Regions from separate parts of the Bradyrhizobium sp. 26S5 genome, predicted to be linked through region 3. Evidence: predicted binding sites of a transcription regulator. Region 3 holds the regulator's gene; each other region holds the start of a gene.
The links. The regulator LexA, encoded in region 3, represses DNA repair genes until DNA is damaged. The targets are predictions, from matches to a motif close to TGTTCNNNNTGTGTTCNG.

Region 1 (4,390 bases), 2.8 Mb from region 3:
TCCTTCACCCGCTGGAAGCCGGCGCGGACGTAGATGCTGCGCGCGGCGAGCAGGATGCTCTGGGTCCACAGCGTCATCCTTGTGTAGCCCATCTCGCGTGCAGAGCGGATGCATTGCTCGACCAGCGCGCGGCCGACGCCGAGCCCGCGCGCTTTCTCCTCCACCAGCAGCAGCCGCAGCTTGGCGAGGCCGTCGCCGCCGTTGACCAGGAAGACCGAGCCGACCGGCTCGCCGTCGACCTCCGCGATCCAGCAATGCTCGCGAGCCGGATCGAACGATCGCAGGAATTGCGCACAGATCTCTGCTACCAATGCCTCGTAGCTGATGTCCCAGCCATATTCCTCGGCGTAGGCGCGTCCCTGTCGCGAGATCACCCAGCCGATGTCGCCGACGCGATGGCTGCGCAGCAGGAAGCCGGCCGGCTTTTCGGCCGGCGGCTCCAGCGACTGCTCGATCGTGCCCATCGCGCGCACCACGGCGGCGCGGCGGTCGCTGTCGATCTGCTTCAGCAGCGCCCCGACCTCGTTGCGCGAGCGGCGGTCGAGGTCCGCGGCAGCAGTGCGGCCCTTGGCGGTCAGCGCCACCTCATTGACGCGCTTGTCGGCCTTCGACGGCTTGCGCGTCACGATCTGGCGGCGCTGCAGCGCAGCCAGCGTGCGGCTGACGAAGCCGGCATCGAGGTCGAGCTCGCGCACCAGATCGGTCGCGGTGCAGTTCTCGCGATGCGCGAGCTCGTAGATGATCCGCGCTTCCTGCAGCGTGAACGGGGAGTGCAGCAGCTTCGGCTCGATGATGCCGAGCTTGCGGGTGTAGAACCGGCTGAAGCCGCGGATCGCGGCGACCTGGCTTTCGAGGGTCGTGTCATGGGAATTTGATTTCATCAAACATATTATTTGATGGAATCAAATAAATGGCAAGGCCGATTTGCACGGCCGGTTTCAGGGCATCTCGAAGCTCACCGCGGGTCGGAAACCCTACGCCACCATGATCCGGCTGCGCAGCATGGTGCGGGAGGAGCGGCCGAGCCGGCGCAGCAACCGTGCCTCGGAGCGTCGGGCGTCGGGCCGGTAGCCGCCGATCCGCTCGTAATGGTCGCGCGCGATCAGAAGGCCCTGTTCGGCCGAAGGGCCGGCGATCATCCGGGCGACGAATTTGATGCCGTCGCGCAGGCCGGGGTCGGTGTAGGGCGCGCGGGCGTAGCGGAAGATGCCGGCGCGGTCCTTGCCGCTTGCCGCCACCATCTGGATGAATTGGGTGGTTTCCTCGATCCAGCCGGCGTCGAGCACCGCGCCCGGATGCAGGAACATCAGCCACGGCGAGCGCGCCTGCTTTGCACCGGCGGCAAGTGCCGCGGCGCGCGTGCCCTCGAAGCGCAGGAAACCGCAGCCGGCGACGTCGGCAACCCGCTCCATCACATCGCTGCTGGTGCGGTCGACCAGCAGCACCTCGCGGACGACGCCGGCGGCTGCGCCGGGCACCAGCGCCGCCAATGTCGCGACCGCGGTGCGCTCGACGCCGTCGGTTGGAATGATCACGCTCAGCATGATTTGAGGCTTCGGTGGCCCAAGCGGTTGAAAAACTCCGGCCGTGTTATCACCTTGTCATATTCAAAGCAGCCTTTTCGCCTGCAGAATTTTGCGCCATCACTTTGTGGATTTTCTCAAGTGATGTTCTTGATTTGTTCTAAGGTTGTGTTAGCTTCAGAGCATGAGCCGAGCATCCTCTCATGCCCTCAAGCACCCGCCGGTAACGGCGCCCTCCGATAACCCGGCGGGTGCACCCACCCCTTTTCCCGAGCTTGCGGTCGCGATCGAGCGCGAGCGGCGGCGCGGCCGCGGCGCACAGTCCAATGCGAGCGGTCGCTACGAGGCCGAGGCGCGGACAGCCTTCGACGACGGCTGGCAGAGCCTCGACGACCTGCCGCCGTTCCAGACCAGCGTGGCGCTCGACACCTCGCGCAAGGTGATCACCCGCAACGACTCGCCCGACATCGGCTTCGACCGCTCGATCAATCCCTATCGCGGCTGCGAGCATGGTTGTGTCTATTGCTTCGCGCGGCCGACCCACGCCTATCTCGGCCTCTCGCCGGGGCTGGACTTCGAATCCAAGCTGTTCGCCAAGCCGGACGCGCCCGCGCTGCTCGAGAAGGAGCTCGCGGCGCCCGACTACGAGGCGCGGATGATCGCGATCGGCACCAACACCGATCCGTACCAGCCGATCGAGCGCGAGCGGAAAATCATGCGCGGCATTCTCGAGGTGCTGGAACGCGCCGGCCATCCGGTCGGCATCGTCACCAAGTCGGCGCTGGTGACCCGCGACATCGATATCCTGGCGCGGATGGCTAAGCGCAATCTCGCCAAGGTCGCGCTATCGGTGACGACGCTCGACCCAAAACTCGCCCGCACCATGGAGCCGCGCGCGTCGACGCCGCCGAAGCGGCTCGAAGCGATCAAGCGGCTTGCCGACGCCGGCATCCCGACCACTGTGATGGTCGCGCCCGTGATCCCGGCGCTGAACGATTCCGAGATCGAGCGCATCCTCGATGCCGCCGTGCATGCCGGCGCCAAGGAGGCGAGCTACGTGTTGCTGCGGCTGCCGCTCGAGGTCCGCGATCTCTTTCGCGAATGGCTGATGGCGAACTATCCCGACCGCTACCGCCACGTCTTCACGCTGATCCGCGACATGCGCGGCGGCCGCGATTACGACTCGCAATGGGGAACGCGGATGAAGGGCACCGGCCCGATGGCCTGGATGATCGGCCGTCGCTTCGAGATCGCCTGCGAAAAGCTCGGCCTCAACAAGCGGCGCACCAAGCTGACCACCGATCATTTTGCCAAGCCGAAGCGTAGCGGCGAGCAGTTGAGCTTGTTCTAGGCAAGGAGCCGTAGCCCGGATGAAGCGTAGCGCAATCCGGGAAATCTTTGGCCGCGGATAGAGGTCCCGGATTACGCTTCGCTCAATCCGGGCTACGATGACGTCAAAACAGTGAGTGCAACAATGAGTAACGCCCCGACCGCACGCTTCACCGTCCTCACCCTCGGCGTCAGCGACATGCGCGCCAGCATCGCCTTTTACGAGAAGCTCGGCTTTACCAGGAAGATGCGCGTGACCGGCGAGGAGGTCGCCTTCTTCGACACCGGCGGCAGCGTGCTCGGGCTGTTCCCGTGGCATCTGCTCGCCGCCGATGCCGGGCTGCCGGATCAGCCGCGGCCGGAGGCGTTCCGCGGCGTTGCGATCGCCTGGAACTGCAACGACGATGCCGAGGTCGATCGTGTGATGGCGTTCGCGCTCTCGAAAGGCGCCAAACTGCTGAAGCCCGCCCAGCCCACCAGCTATGGCGGTTACTGCGGCTATTTCGGCGATCCCGATGGCCACGCCTGGGAAGTGGTCCGCGCGCCGGGGTTTGAGGTGCTCGATAACAGGCGGGTGTCGATACCCGATTAGAGGCGGCCTGATTGAATTGCGGGGAAGGGCGGCTGGTTCCCGGTTGCGCCGCGGGGCTGGCTTGATCACCATCCCCGCATGATTCGGGACAAGTCCAAGAACACACCGAAGAAGACGCCGGCCAAGTCAGCCAAGCCGGAGAAGCGTATCGTGACGCGGCCGAGCTTCCGGCGCGAGCGGGCGCTGATCAAGCGCGGTGTCTGGCCGGTCGCCGGCTGCGATGAGGCCGGGCGCGGGCCGCTGGCCGGGCCTGTGGTTGCCGCCGCTGTGGTGCTGAACCCGAATAAGATTCCCAAAGGCCTCGACGATTCGAAGCGGCTGACCGCCGAGCGGCGCGAGGAGCTGTTCGAGGAGATTTGCGCCACATCAGCGTTCTCGGTCGCTGTGGCGTCGCCGGCGCGAATCGACCGCGACAATATCCTGCGCGCCTCGCTGTGGGCGCTGGCGCGCGCGGTGCATGCGCTGCCGGAAATGCCAAAACACGTCTTCGTCGACGGCCGCGACAAGCTGGCCACGCCCTGCGACTGCGACGCCGTGATCGGCGGCGACGGCATCGTGGCCTCGATCGCGGCGGCCTCGATCATCGCCAAGGTGACGCGCGACCGCCTGATGTGCGCGTTGGCGCTGGATTGTCCCGGCTACGGGTTCGAGCAGCACAAGGGCTATGGCGTGCCCGAGCACCTCGAGGCCCTGGATCGTCTCGGGCCCACCACCCATCACCGCAGCTTCTTCGCCCCCGTCGTCGCCGCGCGGCTGAAGCATTTTCCGGTCCCGGCCGAGCCCGACCTGTTCACAGTGGACGCGACAAGCGAAGCCGCGTCAGCTGCTGCTTAGCGCGCGACTGCGCCAACCCACCCAACACTGTCATCGCCCGGCTCGACCGGGCGATCCAGTATTCCAGAGGCAGCTGTGCTTGAGCCCAACCGCCGCGGCGTACTGGATGCCC
Region 2 (4,390 bases), 2.6 Mb from region 3:
TAAGCCTTGAGCGTCTCGAGTCTGAAGCGGCCAGCGCCGCCTTGACCAAGCGGCTTCTCGAGTTCGGGCAGGATGATCTTCAGCTCACCTGCCAACGTCCACGGCGGATTCACCATCAAAAGGCCGGTGGATACGAGGCCGCCGTCGGTTTCTTGCGGTGCCACACTGAATTCCAAACGCAAGCATTTGCCGGCAGGCCGGCTTGTTGCTGCCGCTGCAGCGACGCTGTGCGCGAGCTCGTCGGTGGCCCTCCGGGATTTTACGGGGTACCACAAAAGATACGCGCCAGTCGGCCATTTCGCGAACGCTTCAGTGAAAGCATGGGCCAGTCGTTCGAACTCATCCTTTGCCTCGAACGGTGGATCGATCAGCACCAGACCGCGCCGCTCGTTCGGCGGCACGAATGCGGGCAGCGCCGTCCAACCATCGAGATCGACGACGCGCGCTTGCGCATCACGCCGCAACGCATCGATCAGTTGCTTGCGCGCCGTCGGTTCGATCTCGCAGGCGGTGAGGCGGTCTTGCGGCCGCAGCAGCGCACGCGCGATCAGCGGCGAACCGGGATAGGTTTTCAGTTCGCCTCTCGAATTGAATGCCCTGACGATGTCGAGATACGGCGCGATCAGCGGCAGCGCCTTGTCGGAGAGTCGCGCCTGCATCAGCCGCGCGATGCCGGTGAGCCATTCGCCGCTGCGCTGCGCTTCGCTCGATGTCAGGTCATAGAGCCCGGCGCCGGCATGGGTGTCGATGACGCGGAACGGCGCCTGCTTTTCCTGCAGATAGGTGAGCATGCGCACCAGCACGATGTGCTTGATGACATCGGCAAAGCCGCCGGCGTGAAAGGCGTGACGGTAGTTCATGGGATAGCAATTACCACGTCATTGCGGGGGGAGCGACTTGTCCGCCGAAGCTCGGGGAGCGTAGGCGGAAGCAATCCATCTCACCACGAGAAAGTATCGATTGCCTCCGCCTTCGCCGAGGCTGCGGCGGACAAGTCGTCGCTTCAGCGCAAAATTGCCCTGCAATTTTGTCGCGAGTTGCTCGCAATGACGGGAAGCGATGGGCTGGAGCATGTTCGGTTCTGATTGAGATCAGAACCGAAGCTCCAGCTTCCTGTTTTGACGCATTTTCTTCACGCGAACCGGTGCCCAATTCGCTCGAAAACGCGCTAGCCGCCGCGAACCGGCGGCATCAGCACCTGATCACGGCGACAGGCGCGGCGGTCGGTTTCCTCGCAGGAACGGAATTGCAGGTCCTTGCTGAGGCAGATCCGCACCTCGCTGAGCCGCCTGCTGTCGCAGGTCACCGCGATCGCCGAGCTGCTGAGTCCCGGATTGACCTTGATGAACGCCGCCTCCAGCTCGTCGGGCGCGATCGTCTTCGGCTCCGACAATTGCAGGAATTCCTCGGGGATCTTCACCGCAGCGCGGGCCTTGCGGATGGCTTCGAAATAGGCCCGCTCGCCGAGGCCGGAGCAGGTGCCGTGCTTGTCCCACTCGTTGTAGATCAGCCCGGGCGCCGGCATCAGGTCGAGCATCGAGGTCATGATGTTGCGGGCGAGCCGCGGCGAGGGCCGCTGGCAGTATTCGGGAAAGCCCCGCTCATATTGCGGCCACAGGCCGTGGACCACGAAGGAATACGGCCGCCCGCTGCACTGGGCCTGCGTGCCGCGGCCATTGTTGCCGCGCTCGCTCGCCGCCTCGCAGAACGAAGGCGACCACGACAGCGACAATACGTAGAAATCGAACTCACCCGGCGCATTCTGGCGGCGATCCTGGGCCGAGGCCCCCACCGCACCGCATAGAACAAAGGCAATCGAAATCAGAAATCGGGAAATTGTGACCAACCGCGGCATCAAACGCTCCCCTCACTCGACCGCCCGGAGCCTAGCAGGCCACCGGAACATTTCAAGAACAAAAGCCGCCGTCTGAATGGCGGCGGCTTCTGCTGTCAGCAATCTGGTCGGAGATCAGGGCCGGGCGGCCTTGCAGGACGGGTTGTAGGCCCAGTTGCGATCGAGGCCGGTCACGCACCATTCGACGCCCGGGCTGAGGCTGAGAGAGTCGCTGACACCGGCAAAGCCGCCGTCCTCGATGATCGAATAGTGTACGCCGCGCACCTTGCCGTCGCTCAACATCACGTCGCCCGAGCAATAGCGGCGCGGAATATTGTCGGCCTGCCAAGGGCGGAAGGCGGTTTCGTGGATCCGGTTGAAGCCGGTGATCACGAGCGGCGAATTCCAGAAAGTGGCTTCCTTTTCCTGGAATTGCTCGCTGATGACCCTCAGCGCCCTCTCGCAGGGCGCCACATTGCCGTCATAGCGCGGGCCGGACAGCCAGAAATTCAGCTCGAACGGATTGGCGGCCTCGGCCGTACCCCCGAAAGCCAGCAGGCCGACCACGAGTGCGGCGCCGAGGCCAAGCTTTTGGCCGAGTTTATTGCGGGAGTTGAACAGGTTGCGCATGGGAATCCACCCGATGATCCGATGCGCGGACGGTGCCGCGAAGCCCTGGCAAGGTCAAGTGCAGCGCGGCAACACCTGCAGAGAAGTCCACTTCTAGCGGCCGGCTCGTTCTTTTCACGGTGGCCGGCGCACTCTATGTTGCTTCAAGCGAAATGGAGTCTGCGATGCGAAGGAAATTGGCCGCGTGCCTGGTTGCCGTTTGCGGGATGCTGGCCGTTGTACCGGCGCGGGCCGATTGGTTGCAGCCGGTGCCGCCGTTCAAGGGCAATGATACCGGCGGTATCATCGCCTATACGCTGGCGGTCCAGAGCGACGCCCGGCAGCTCGCCGTCGATCACTGCGCCTCCTACGGCAAGGTGGTGAAGTTCCTTGCGGTGCAGCGCTATCCGGGTGGCTATCTCTCCTTTGCCTGCCGCTGGGTGCCCTACGGCGCGGCCGAGAGGCCAGTGCGCACGCTCTACTGAGCGCGCCGCTCCATTCTCCGATCGTTCAGCCGGGAGCTCACCGCATGACCCGACAGCTTGCCTTGCTTGGTTCGGCTGTTTGCCTCGTCTTGTCCGCCGGCGCCGCAAGTGCCGTCGACCTGCCGACCCGCAAGGCCGGGCTGTGGGAGATGAAGATGCTGCGTACCGGCGGGCCGATGCCGGAAATCACCATGCAGCACTGCACCGACGAGACCACCGACAAGGAAATGAGCGCGGCGGCATCGCCGATGGCCAAGGAAGTCTGCTCCAAGCAGGATATCCAGAAGACCGCGACCGGCTATGTCAGCGATTCCATCTGCAGCGTCGCCGGCATGACGGTGCAGAGCCACGCCGAGATCGTCGGCGACTTCAATTCCGCCTACACGGTCAAGAGCACCTCGCATTCCGAGGGCGGCGCGGCCGGCACCCGCGACACCACGATGACCATCGAGGCGAAATGGCTTGGCGCCTGCAAGGCCGACCAGAAGCCCGGTGACATCGTCATGCCCGGCGGCATGAAGATGAACGTCAAGGACATGGAAAAGCTGAAGGGCCTGCTGCCCAAGCAGAAGTAGGGCGCAGCGCATTGACGTCGCGCGCCTGAATGTATCGCCTCTCATCTCGAGAGGCTGTGACGCTTTGCACCACCTCCATTGCGAGAAGCTCGCGACAAAATTGCAAAGCAATTTTGCGCTGAAGCGACGACTTGTCCGCCGAAGCTCGGCGAAGGCGGACGCAATCCAATTCGCAGCTTGCTTGTCGAGGAGCGATGGCTGCTTCGCGCAGCCTAACATCGAGCGCACGTTCGCTCGCCCCGTTAGATGCGATGACATGGATAGCGCGCATCACTTGCGAGGTGTTGGCTTTGATCGCGCACAATGCCAAGGGTATTGCAGGACGAAATCAACATCATTGAACGATCGCTGCGTGCCTCGCGCTCGAGCAATCTGAGAAAGCGAAGACGCGCATCGAATTCTTCGCGCTGCAAGCGTGCTGCGACAGCATGTCGTTTTGAATCGCTCCAGTGTTGCGCATCTTGAATCGTTCCAGTGTTTCGCATCGTGTGCGCTTCAATGGATTCTATTTTGCGCGTGTGGAATTTCGCTCAACCCGCCGATAGAAGTCCGCCCCAATCGATGCCCGCTGAGTTGCGAACGCGCGGCTCGGTCAAGATTTCCTGGGCAGTGTGGGGATTGTTTGGTGGGAATGGCTTCGTCGCGGAGCAAGCGCGGCTTGCTCGGATCAACGGCTGCGATCAATGCGGCGTTTCTCGGTTCGGTGTTGCTCGTGCCAGCGGGGGCAAACGTCGCCAACGCTCAGGCGCAAACCAGTGCTCCGCCGAACAATGTAAGCGTGCTCCCTCCGGTGACGGTGAATCAACCTGATGTGGCAAAGAAGCGCGGCGCCGTCGCTTCAAGTCAGCGCACCAGGACTTCGCGAACGACTGCTGTGAACCAGCGCC
Region 3 (4,390 bases):
AACGAGCTTCCGGATGTCGTTTGCCGCGACGCTCGGGCTGGTGGCGCTGGTGCAGATCGGGCTGCCGAACCTGTTGGCCTCGCCCGACCATTCGGCGACTGCGCGGGTCGCGCTGTGGGGAGGGCGCGAGCTCACGATGCTGATGCTGGCCTCGCTGGTGGCGGGGCTGGCGACGACACCCTACGCCGCGTTCCATTTCCATCGCGTGACGCCCTACGGGCTGCTCGCCAACCTCGCGGCGATGCCGGTGGTGTCGGCGATCGTGATGCCGGCGGGTCTGCTCGGCCTCCTCGCCATGCCGTTCGGCTTTGATGGCGTGTTCTGGGCGATCATGGGCTTCGGCATCGACTGGATGATTTTGGTGACGCAATGGGTCGCCGCGCTGCCTGGCGCGGTGGGCCGGATGGCGGCGTTCGGCATCGGGCCGCTGATCGTCGCAAGCGCGGGCATCATCCTGCTTGGGCTGTTGCGCACGCCGCTGCGCTGGTCCGGCGCGGTGCTGCTGGTGGTGGCCACAGTCTGGGCGCTGAGGGCCCCGCTGCCGGACGTGCTGATTTCCGCCGACGGCCGCAACGTCGCGGTGCGTGGCGGCGACGGGCGGCTGCTCTGATGCATAGCGCGAAGGATGCATTCCTGGTCAAGGAATGGCTGGCGGCGGATGCCGATGCGCGGACCGCCGCCGATGCGTCGCTCGGCGGGGGCGTCTCCTGCGATCCGAGCGGCTGCGTCACCCAGGGCCCGGGCGGCGCCTTCGTCGCGCTGGCGATGCGGCCGGAGGCGCTGGCCGACGATTGCGAGCGGGCGGCGCTGATCGTCACCGCGCGGCCGGCGCCGCAGGGTTGCGCGGCCTCGGTGATCGATGCCGAGCGGCTGCGGCGCCACGGTGCGCTGGTGCTGCGGCGGACCGGCGCCGGCTACGCCGTCGATGCGGTGAAGCCCGGCGGCATCGACCGGCCGTGGTCGCCGGCGGTTCCCGGTGACGGTGAGAGCGAGACGGTCCTCCGCACACCCGCCGCCGCGCCGCGGCCCGCAGTCGATGCGACCCCGGCCGAGACCGACCTGCAGGGCGACGACTAGAGTTTTGGTTCTGATTTAATCAGAACCAAAACTCTAGTTTCTTGTTTTCACGCGTTTTCTTCACGCGAACCGGTGTCCACTTCGCTCGAAAACGCTTCAGCCGTTGCCGGGCGAGGGGCCGGTCGGCAGCTCGAACAGGCCGAGATGGTACTCGTCGGAATCGGGGCCGGCGTCGGGCTTCTTGACGAGGGTGAAGATGGCCTCGGGAAACTGCTCCCAGACCTTGAGATCATCGGCCGTCACTGTCAGCCAGCCGAACCGGAACATGTAGCGGCCCGGCTCAGTGACGCGTCCAGCCTTTTGCCATGTGACCTTGTCGACCACTGCGCAGGTTTCCGTGAGTACACGTCCTCCGTACGCGATGATGCGCCAAGGCGCTCGCCGACGCAAATCTCCTGCTGCGCCCCGGAAGCGGAAATCCGGGGTCGCTCGAAATCGCCTAAGGTCATCCGCCGCCGAGTGGCTCATTCCGCGGCGACGATGCGCTCAACCCAAAAACAGCGACGCGAATGCGGAGGGCCGCCGCTCCACAACCTTCGGCTTGTGCTCGACCGGCGGATGCAGTGCCGGCAATTGCAGCACGCTGACGCGCTGTCCCTCGACGAGCTGGGTCACCAGAACGTGGCTGCCGTCGGGGAATTCGACCGCGTCATGATGGCGATCGGGCACGTCGGGCTCGACTTCGTTGAACACGCCGACGCGGAAATTCATCGTCTTGGTCCAGATCCAGCGGCTGTCGTAGCGAACGTTCTCGGCGAAAGCGAGCTCGGTGCCCGGCAGCATGCAGACCGCGACAGTGGGATCGTTCTCCGAAGCAAAGCCGCGGGTCGACGTGCCGCGGAAAGTCGTGGTGATCAGCGTCTCTCCGACAATGGCGGGGCGCGATGCCACGGCGTGCAGACTATAGTCACACATCGGATGGCTCCTCTTTTCGAGGTAGCGACCCGTGCCTCTCCTTGAGGCGCAGGCCTCTACCAGAGTGGACGATAGCAAACGAGTGTCTGCTCGTTTCTGGGCGATTGTACGACTGGCCGTCGAACGCCTCAATCACAAACGCGCTACACTGCGCGAGAGGTATCAGGGCGCATCCTAGGTGGTCCGCACGTCGCACTATCTTCCAAGGAACGATCCGATCTGTTGCTCGTTCCCGGATCGGGATGACTTTTCTTCGAATCGTCATCCCGCTCCATATGTCTGTTCGAGCATGACCTTTTCGGAAAACCGCTCCGCACTTTTCCGGATCATGCTCCGCCGCCGTCAGTATTTGCGATACAGCCCGATCAGCTTGCCCTGGATGCGGACCCGGTTCGGCGGCAGGATGCGCACTTCATAGGCAGTGTTGGCCGGCTCGAGCGCGATCGATGCACCGCGGCGGCGGAAGCGCTTCAGGGTGGCTTCCTCCTCGTCGATCAGCGCCACCACGATGTCGCCGGTGTTGGCGACGTCGTTGCGCTGGATCAGCGCCATGTCGCCGTCGAGGATGCCGGCGTCGACCATGGAATCGCCGCGTACTTCCAGCGCATAGTGCTCGCCGGAGCCGAGCATGTCGGGCGGCACGCTGATGGTGTGGCTGCGGGTCTGCAGCGCCTCGATCGGCGTACCGGCCGCGATCCGGCCCATCACGGGGACGGCGACCGGACGGTTGCCGTCGTCCTCGGCGATCGGCGGCGTGCTGCTGCGCTTGCCGAGGGTGCCTTCGATGACGCTCGGCGTGAAGCCGCGGCGACCGTTGCCGCCGCCGGCGGCCAGTTCGGGCAGCTTGATGACCTCGATGGCGCGGGCGCGGTTGGGCAGGCGGCGGATGAAGCCGCGCTCCTCCAGCGCAGTGATCAGGCGGTGGATACCGGACTTCGAGCGCAGATCGAGCGCATCCTTCATCTCGTCGAAGGAGGGCGGCACGCCGGCCTCTTTCAGACGTTCATTGATGAAACGCAGAAGTTCGTACTGTTTGCGCGTGAGCATCTCGAGCATTCCCCCGGTTGATAGCGTCGTTCGATTCCGAGACTCTTCAGGTGGGGCCTTCAGACGGGGCCTGATCTCGGGAGCGCAATGCTCCCTGGCGGCTTCCCGATTGTAGACACCAGTACTCGAAACAAATCATGAACGGACACTATATGTTCGATATGTGTTCCGCAACCAATTAATTTCCGGTGAACGCATCAGGCGGCGCGCAATCGGCAGCCCGCGAAAACCTCAGTCGGGCAGTGTGAGGATCTCGCATTCGCTGCCCTTGGCGGCGGCGGGCGCAAACGGCGGACGTACCAGAAGTGCCCGCGCCGCAGCGAGATTCCCGAGCAGCGAACTATCCTGCTGCATCACCGGCGTGGCGATCAGCGCGCCGTCCTGGCGCTCCTCGAGACGCGCGCGCAGATAGTCCTCGCGCTGGTCGTTGGCGGCGAGGTCGCGGCCGAGCACGGCGGTGGTGCGGACATGATGGATCGTGTTCCGACCGCTCAAAGCCCGAATCAACGGCACCAGAAACAGGAAGGCGCAGACATAGGACGACACCGGATTGCCGGGCAGGCCGATCACCCGCATGGCCCCGAGCCGGCCGTGCATCATCGGCTTGCCGGGCCGCATCGCGATCCGCCAGAACGCCATCGCGACGCCCTCGGCCTCCAGCGACTGCTTGACCAGATCGTGGTCGCCGACCGAGGCGCCGCCGGTCGTAATCAGGATGTCGGCGCCGGCCTCCCGCGCCCGGCGGATACCGGCCGTGGTCGCGGCCACCGTGTCGGCGGCCACCCCGAGATCGACGGTCTCGGCGCCTTCGGCGCGCGCCAGCGCACGCAGCGCATAGCCGTTGGAATAGACGATCTGGCCGGGGCCGGGCTGGGAGCCCGGCATCACCAGTTCGTCGCCGGTGGCGAGCACTGCGACCTTCGGGCGGCGGCGCACCGCGAGTTCCGGATAGTTCATGGCGGCCGCAAGCGAGAGCGCGCGGTCGGACAGGCGGCTGCCGCCGTTGAGCAGCAGGTCGCCCTCACGGAAGTCGACGCCGGCCGGGCGGATGTGCCGTCCCGGGCTCGCTGCCTCGGTGATCGAGATGTGGTCGCCATCGACCCGGGTGTCTTCCTGGATGATGACGGCATCGGCGCCATGGGGGATCACGCCGCCGGTGAAGATCCGCACCGCTTCGCCGGCACTGAGCGTCCGCTCGAACGGCCGGCCGGCGGCGACTTCGCCGATCACCTTGAGCCGGGACTTGAGATCAGCCGCATCGGCGGCGCGCACCGCGTAGCCGTCCATGGCCGACATCGGCTCGGGCGGCTGGGTGCGGCGCGCCGCGAGGTCGTGCGCCAGCGTGCGATGG
Region 4 (4,390 bases), 2.0 Mb from region 3:
GGGGATGTGGCTCTCCAGCGGCAGATGCACGACGACGCGTTTGCCGCCGATGCGGGCGGCGATGCGGTCGATCAGCGCCGAGAGCTCGTCATTGTCGTGCACTGACGTGTCGAGATCGCGCTGTTGCTGCACCACGATCTCGGTACGCCCGGCGGCAAGGCGAATGAGGTCGAAACCGAAGCCGGGATCAAGGGGATCATTGAGCGCATCGAGCCGCTCGCGGAACAGGCGGTCGATCATCTCGGGCCGCGTCACCGGACGGCCGGTCTCGACCATGATCGCGCGCACCGCGCCGTCGGTGCGGAAGAAGCTCGCCTCCAGCTGCCGGGCGCCCTTGCCCTGCTTGTCCATCGCCGTCACCAGCATCTTGGCGAGGCTTTGTAACGTCAGCGCGATCACGGTGTCGGTGGAGACCGGTTCGGGGAAACGCTTCTCGACGATGTAATCGGGCAGCGGCTTGCGCGGGCTGATCGGGGCATCGCCCTGACCGAGCGCGTGGCTGAGCAGGGTGGTGAAGGCGGCGCCGAACCGTGCCGAGATTTCATGCGGGGCGCGTGAGGCGACGTCGCCGATGGTCTTCAAGCCCGCGCGGCGCAGGCCGGTGGTCACGGCAGGATCGGCGCCGAGCGCCGACACCGGCAGCGGGCCGACCGCCTCTGCTTCCGCGCCGCTGGCGACGATCTGCCCGGAAGTGTAACGCGTCAGCGTGCGGGCCGCGATCGAGGTGCCTGATATCGCAGCGCTGACCGCAAAGCCGCGCCGGCTCAGCGCATTGGTCACGATCTGCAGCAACGCGCGCTCGCCGCCGAACAGATGTGCGCAGCCGGTGATGTCGAGGAACAGCCCGTAAGGCGGATCAAGCGCGACCAGCGGCGTGAAGCGGTCGCACCAGTCGGCGATGTCGTTCAGCGTCTTCAGATCGGCGGCCGGATCGGCGTCGTAGACCGTGAGCTCCGGACAGATCGCCCGCGCATTGGCGAGCGGCAGCCCGATCGACAGCCCGGCGCGCACCGCCGCCTCGTCGATCGCGTGCAGCAGGATCGCGTTGTGGTCCTTTGCGACGACGACGCTGGGGGCCTCAGTCGATTGCTGCGGAAAGCGAGATTCTTTCTTCGCCTCTCCCGCTTGCGGGGGAGGCCGGATCGCATCGTTAGATGCGATCCGGGTGGGGGCTCTCTCCCCACGAAGAGCGTCGTTCGTGGCGAGACCCCCACCCCAACCCTCCCCCGCAAGCGGGAGAGGGAGCCCTACCACCTGCCGAATGTCCCGCGCATCAGCTTGCGAGACGATGTCCTGCGCGAGCTTGCGCTTGATGCGGTCGATGGGCAGACGTGGCAGCCACAGGCTGAGGATACGCCGACGGTTCACTGAATTGGCACTCATCACATTTCCATTCCATGATCCATCGCCCGACCGGGCCATGACGATTGCGCACGAGTTCGGCGTCGAAGCGCGGCGCGCCCCAGGCGCTTGCGGCATTGCCGGGCGGCGAATGCGCCGCGCGCACGATCCAGCGCGTCTCCGCGGTCGAGGGGATCGCCGTTGCCGCGATCCGCAGCACCAGCGCGGTGACGCCGGAGGCTTGCGCGGCCAGGGTCAATTTGCGGCTGGCGACGAGGTCGAGCTGGCGCGCATGGCCCCAGACCTCGAGCACGACGGCGCCGAGCGCATCGCAGGCGAGCGCGTCGGCCGCGGTGCGGAGGCCATTGTCGATATCGGCGGCGCGCACCGTGACCAGCAGGCGCGGATCGAGGCCGAGCTCGGCGAGCCCGCGCATCGACAGCGCGCCGTTTTCGCGATCGGAAAAATCCTGCCGCACCCAGACCAGCGGCTTGCGCGCAGACAGCCGTCCGGCAAGCCCCGCGATGAAGCCGGTCGCCGCCCCGCCTTGATGGCCGGCCGCGAACACCTCGTGCAGCGTTGCCGCCGCAAGCCCGCCGCGCAGCATCGCGTCCGCGCTGGCGTGTCCAAGCGCGATGCGGTTCGGCATCGCCGCCTCCGATGGCGCCTCGATGCGCGCGATGCTGCCGCGCAGAGACGCAAGCGTACCCGTGCGTGCGCCGTTCATATGCGCCGCTCCTTCCCAACCAAAATTTGAGGCCGTCACTGATCCGAACCAGGGACTGGCTCATTTGTTCATGATATGTTCTAATATAAAGCTAACAGGGCCGGCAGAGTCAATCGGATTGGTGAGCTCCGTGATTCATGAGCGGAATCAATGGGATTCAGGAGCGGCCGAACTGCACGCCGCCGGTTCGCCCGCGGCGTCCGGCGCGCCGGCCCGGAAAATGGCGGCGTGACGGAAACGGAGCAATCGCATGCGTATCATCGTGCTCGACAACGTCACCGATTTCGAAGGCTGGCGCAAGGCCGCGCGGCGATTGGTGCTGAATGACGTGAAGCCGTCGGACGTCACGTGGACGGTGCGCAGCGACGACGAACTGGTGTCGGCATCCTGCGTGAATGAATTGCCTGATACGCCGCAGGCGCAGTTCAACGTCACAGCCAAATTTATCGAGCTGGCAAGGACCGCGATCCTGCATCGCAATGACGAGCGCTTCGCCCTGCTCTATCGCCTGCTGTGGCGGCTGCGCAGCCATCATGATCTGCTCAGCGCGACTGATGATCCCGATGTCGCCGAGGTCCACGCGATGGCGCGCGCGGTCTATCGCGATATCGACAGGATGCACACGCATCTGCGCTTCCGCGAGATCGGCCGCGAGCAGAAGGCGCATTACGTCGCCTGGTTCGAGCCGGAGCATCGCATCGTCGAGCATGCCGCACCGTTCTTCGCCGGCCGCTTCGCCGACATGCCGTGGTCGATCCTGACCCCCGACGCCTGCGCACATTGGGACGGGCACGCGATCTCGATCACGCCGGGCGTCGCCAAATCCGAGGTTCCGAGCGAGGACCGGCTCGAGGAGGTCTGGCGGCGGCATGACAACGGCCGCTTCAATCCGGCGCGGCTGAAAGTGATGGAGATGCCGCAGGCCTATTGGAGGAACCTGCCCGAGGACTCGATCATTAAACCTCTGATCGAAGACGCCATGCGCATGACCAGCGGCCCCTTCATCGCACGCAAGGCCGCCGAGCCGCAGCAGCGGCAGGATATGCCGATGCCCCGCAAGCAAGCTCGCGACACGCATACCCAGGACAAGCAAACCCAAGACAAGCAAACTCAAGACAAGCAAACTCGTGACGCGATCGCAGCCTTGCGCGACGAGGCCGCCGCTTGCCGCGCCTGCCCGCTGTGGAAGGACGCGACGCAAACCGTGTTCGGCGAAGGGCCGCAAGGCGCGACGCTGATGCTGGTCGGGGAGCAGCCCGGCGACAAGGAAGATCTCGCCGGCCATCCCTTCGTCGGTCCCGCCGGGCAGATGCTCGATCGCGCGCTTGAGGAAGCCGGCATCGCGCGCGCCAAGGTCTACATCACCAATGCGGTGAAACACTTCAAGTTCGTGCCGCGCGGCAAGATCCGGCTGCACCAGAAGCCGGGCACACCGGAGATCCGCGCCTGCCGGCAGTGGTATGAGCGCGAGCTCGCCGCCATCAAGCCGGAGCTCGTGGTGGCGCTCGGCGCCACGGCCGCGCAGAGCGTGCTCGGCAAGATCACACCTATCCACAGGAACCGCGGCCAGCTGATCGAGCATGACGGAACCAGGGTGCTGGTCACCGTACACCCGTCCTATCTGTTGCGGCTGCCCGACGAGAAAGCCAAGGCGCTGGAATATCAACGCTTTATCGACGATCTGAAAATCGCCGCAAATCAGCTGCGCAATTCAGCCCACGCGGCTTGAGTTCCGGGGGAACTGCAGGATCACACTTCAACGTGAAATTGTTCAAAACGCTGATAAATCCCTACAACCTTGAATTGATCCGTGATACCCTCACGTGTCTACGGGCATCGGGCGTCATGTTCACGCCATGACGTACCCTGAGGCGGGCGCGCTGCGCGGTTTGCTAGCCCCGATCGTGCGGCGCGCCACCTCATCCTCACTCCCGAAACAGCCGTCCTGGACCGACGATGCGCACGAATGATCGTGCGATATCCACCGCGCGCGCCAGTCCCGTCGTGTCCGTATTCGCGGGACTGTTCAAACGATTTCAAGGAGAAGCAGCAAGATTCAGCGCATGACGCATGGCGCGGATTCAAGCACCTGCTTGCGCTGCGCAAAACAACGTTGAGCTTGTCATCTAACCTTCAACTCCATCAGTCAAAAATGCCCCTCCAACTACGAGGGGCGTCAGAATGACCGACATTACACTCAATTCATCGCTGGCCGATGGAGCGCCGATACAGCCGGCGTCGCGGCCCAATCTCGACAAGGGTTTTAACCCGCTCACGATGATCATCTTCTTCGGCATCCTTGCCGCGGGACTTTTGTACGTT

Region 1: a site for LexA is predicted at 1,669-1,686, ahead of V5279_RS11215 (PA0069 family radical SAM protein). Genes of this name have one in related genera too.
Region 2: a site for LexA is predicted at 1,899-1,916, ahead of V5279_RS36755 (ribonuclease T2 family protein). Genes of this name have one in related genera too.
Region 4: a site for LexA is predicted at 2,134-2,151, ahead of V5279_RS14760 (DNA repair protein). Genes of this name have one in related genera too.

Annotation. Positions count from the first base shown of each region.
Region 1 covers NZ_CP145948.1:2,394,093-2,398,482, forward strand. The annotation lists gene V5279_RS11205 (helix-turn-helix domain-containing GNAT family N-acetyltransferase) at 1-881, opposite strand, end outside; gene V5279_RS11210 (glycosyl transferase) at 975-1,544, opposite strand; gene V5279_RS11215 (PA0069 family radical SAM protein) at 1,708-2,874, shown strand; gene V5279_RS11220 (VOC family protein) at 2,998-3,444, shown strand; gene V5279_RS11225 (ribonuclease HII) at 3,523-4,278, shown strand.
Region 2 covers NZ_CP145948.1:7,792,653-7,797,042, reverse strand. The annotation lists gene V5279_RS36760 (23S rRNA (adenine(2030)-N(6))-methyltransferase RlmJ) at 1-860, opposite strand, end outside; gene V5279_RS36755 (ribonuclease T2 family protein) at 1,169-1,855, opposite strand; gene V5279_RS36750 (hypothetical protein) at 1,970-2,464, opposite strand; gene V5279_RS36745 (hypothetical protein) at 2,629-2,928, shown strand; gene V5279_RS36740 (DUF3617 domain-containing protein) at 2,973-3,503, shown strand.
Region 3 covers NZ_CP145948.1:5,237,097-5,241,486, reverse strand. The annotation lists partial or broken gene V5279_RS24355 (ComEC/Rec2 family competence protein) at 5-1,077, shown strand; gene V5279_RS24350 (hypothetical protein) at 1,174-1,401, opposite strand; gene V5279_RS24345 (hypothetical protein) at 1,564-1,992, opposite strand; gene lexA (transcriptional repressor LexA) at 2,335-3,039, opposite strand; gene glp (gephyrin-like molybdotransferase Glp) at 3,271-4,390, opposite strand, start outside.
Region 4 covers NZ_CP145948.1:3,188,695-3,193,084, reverse strand. The annotation lists gene V5279_RS14765 (DNA polymerase Y family protein) at 1-1,383, opposite strand, end outside; gene V5279_RS14760 (DNA repair protein) at 1,274-2,068, opposite strand; gene V5279_RS14755 (UdgX family uracil-DNA binding protein) at 2,319-3,797, shown strand; gene V5279_RS14750 (inorganic phosphate transporter) at 4,250-4,390, shown strand, end outside.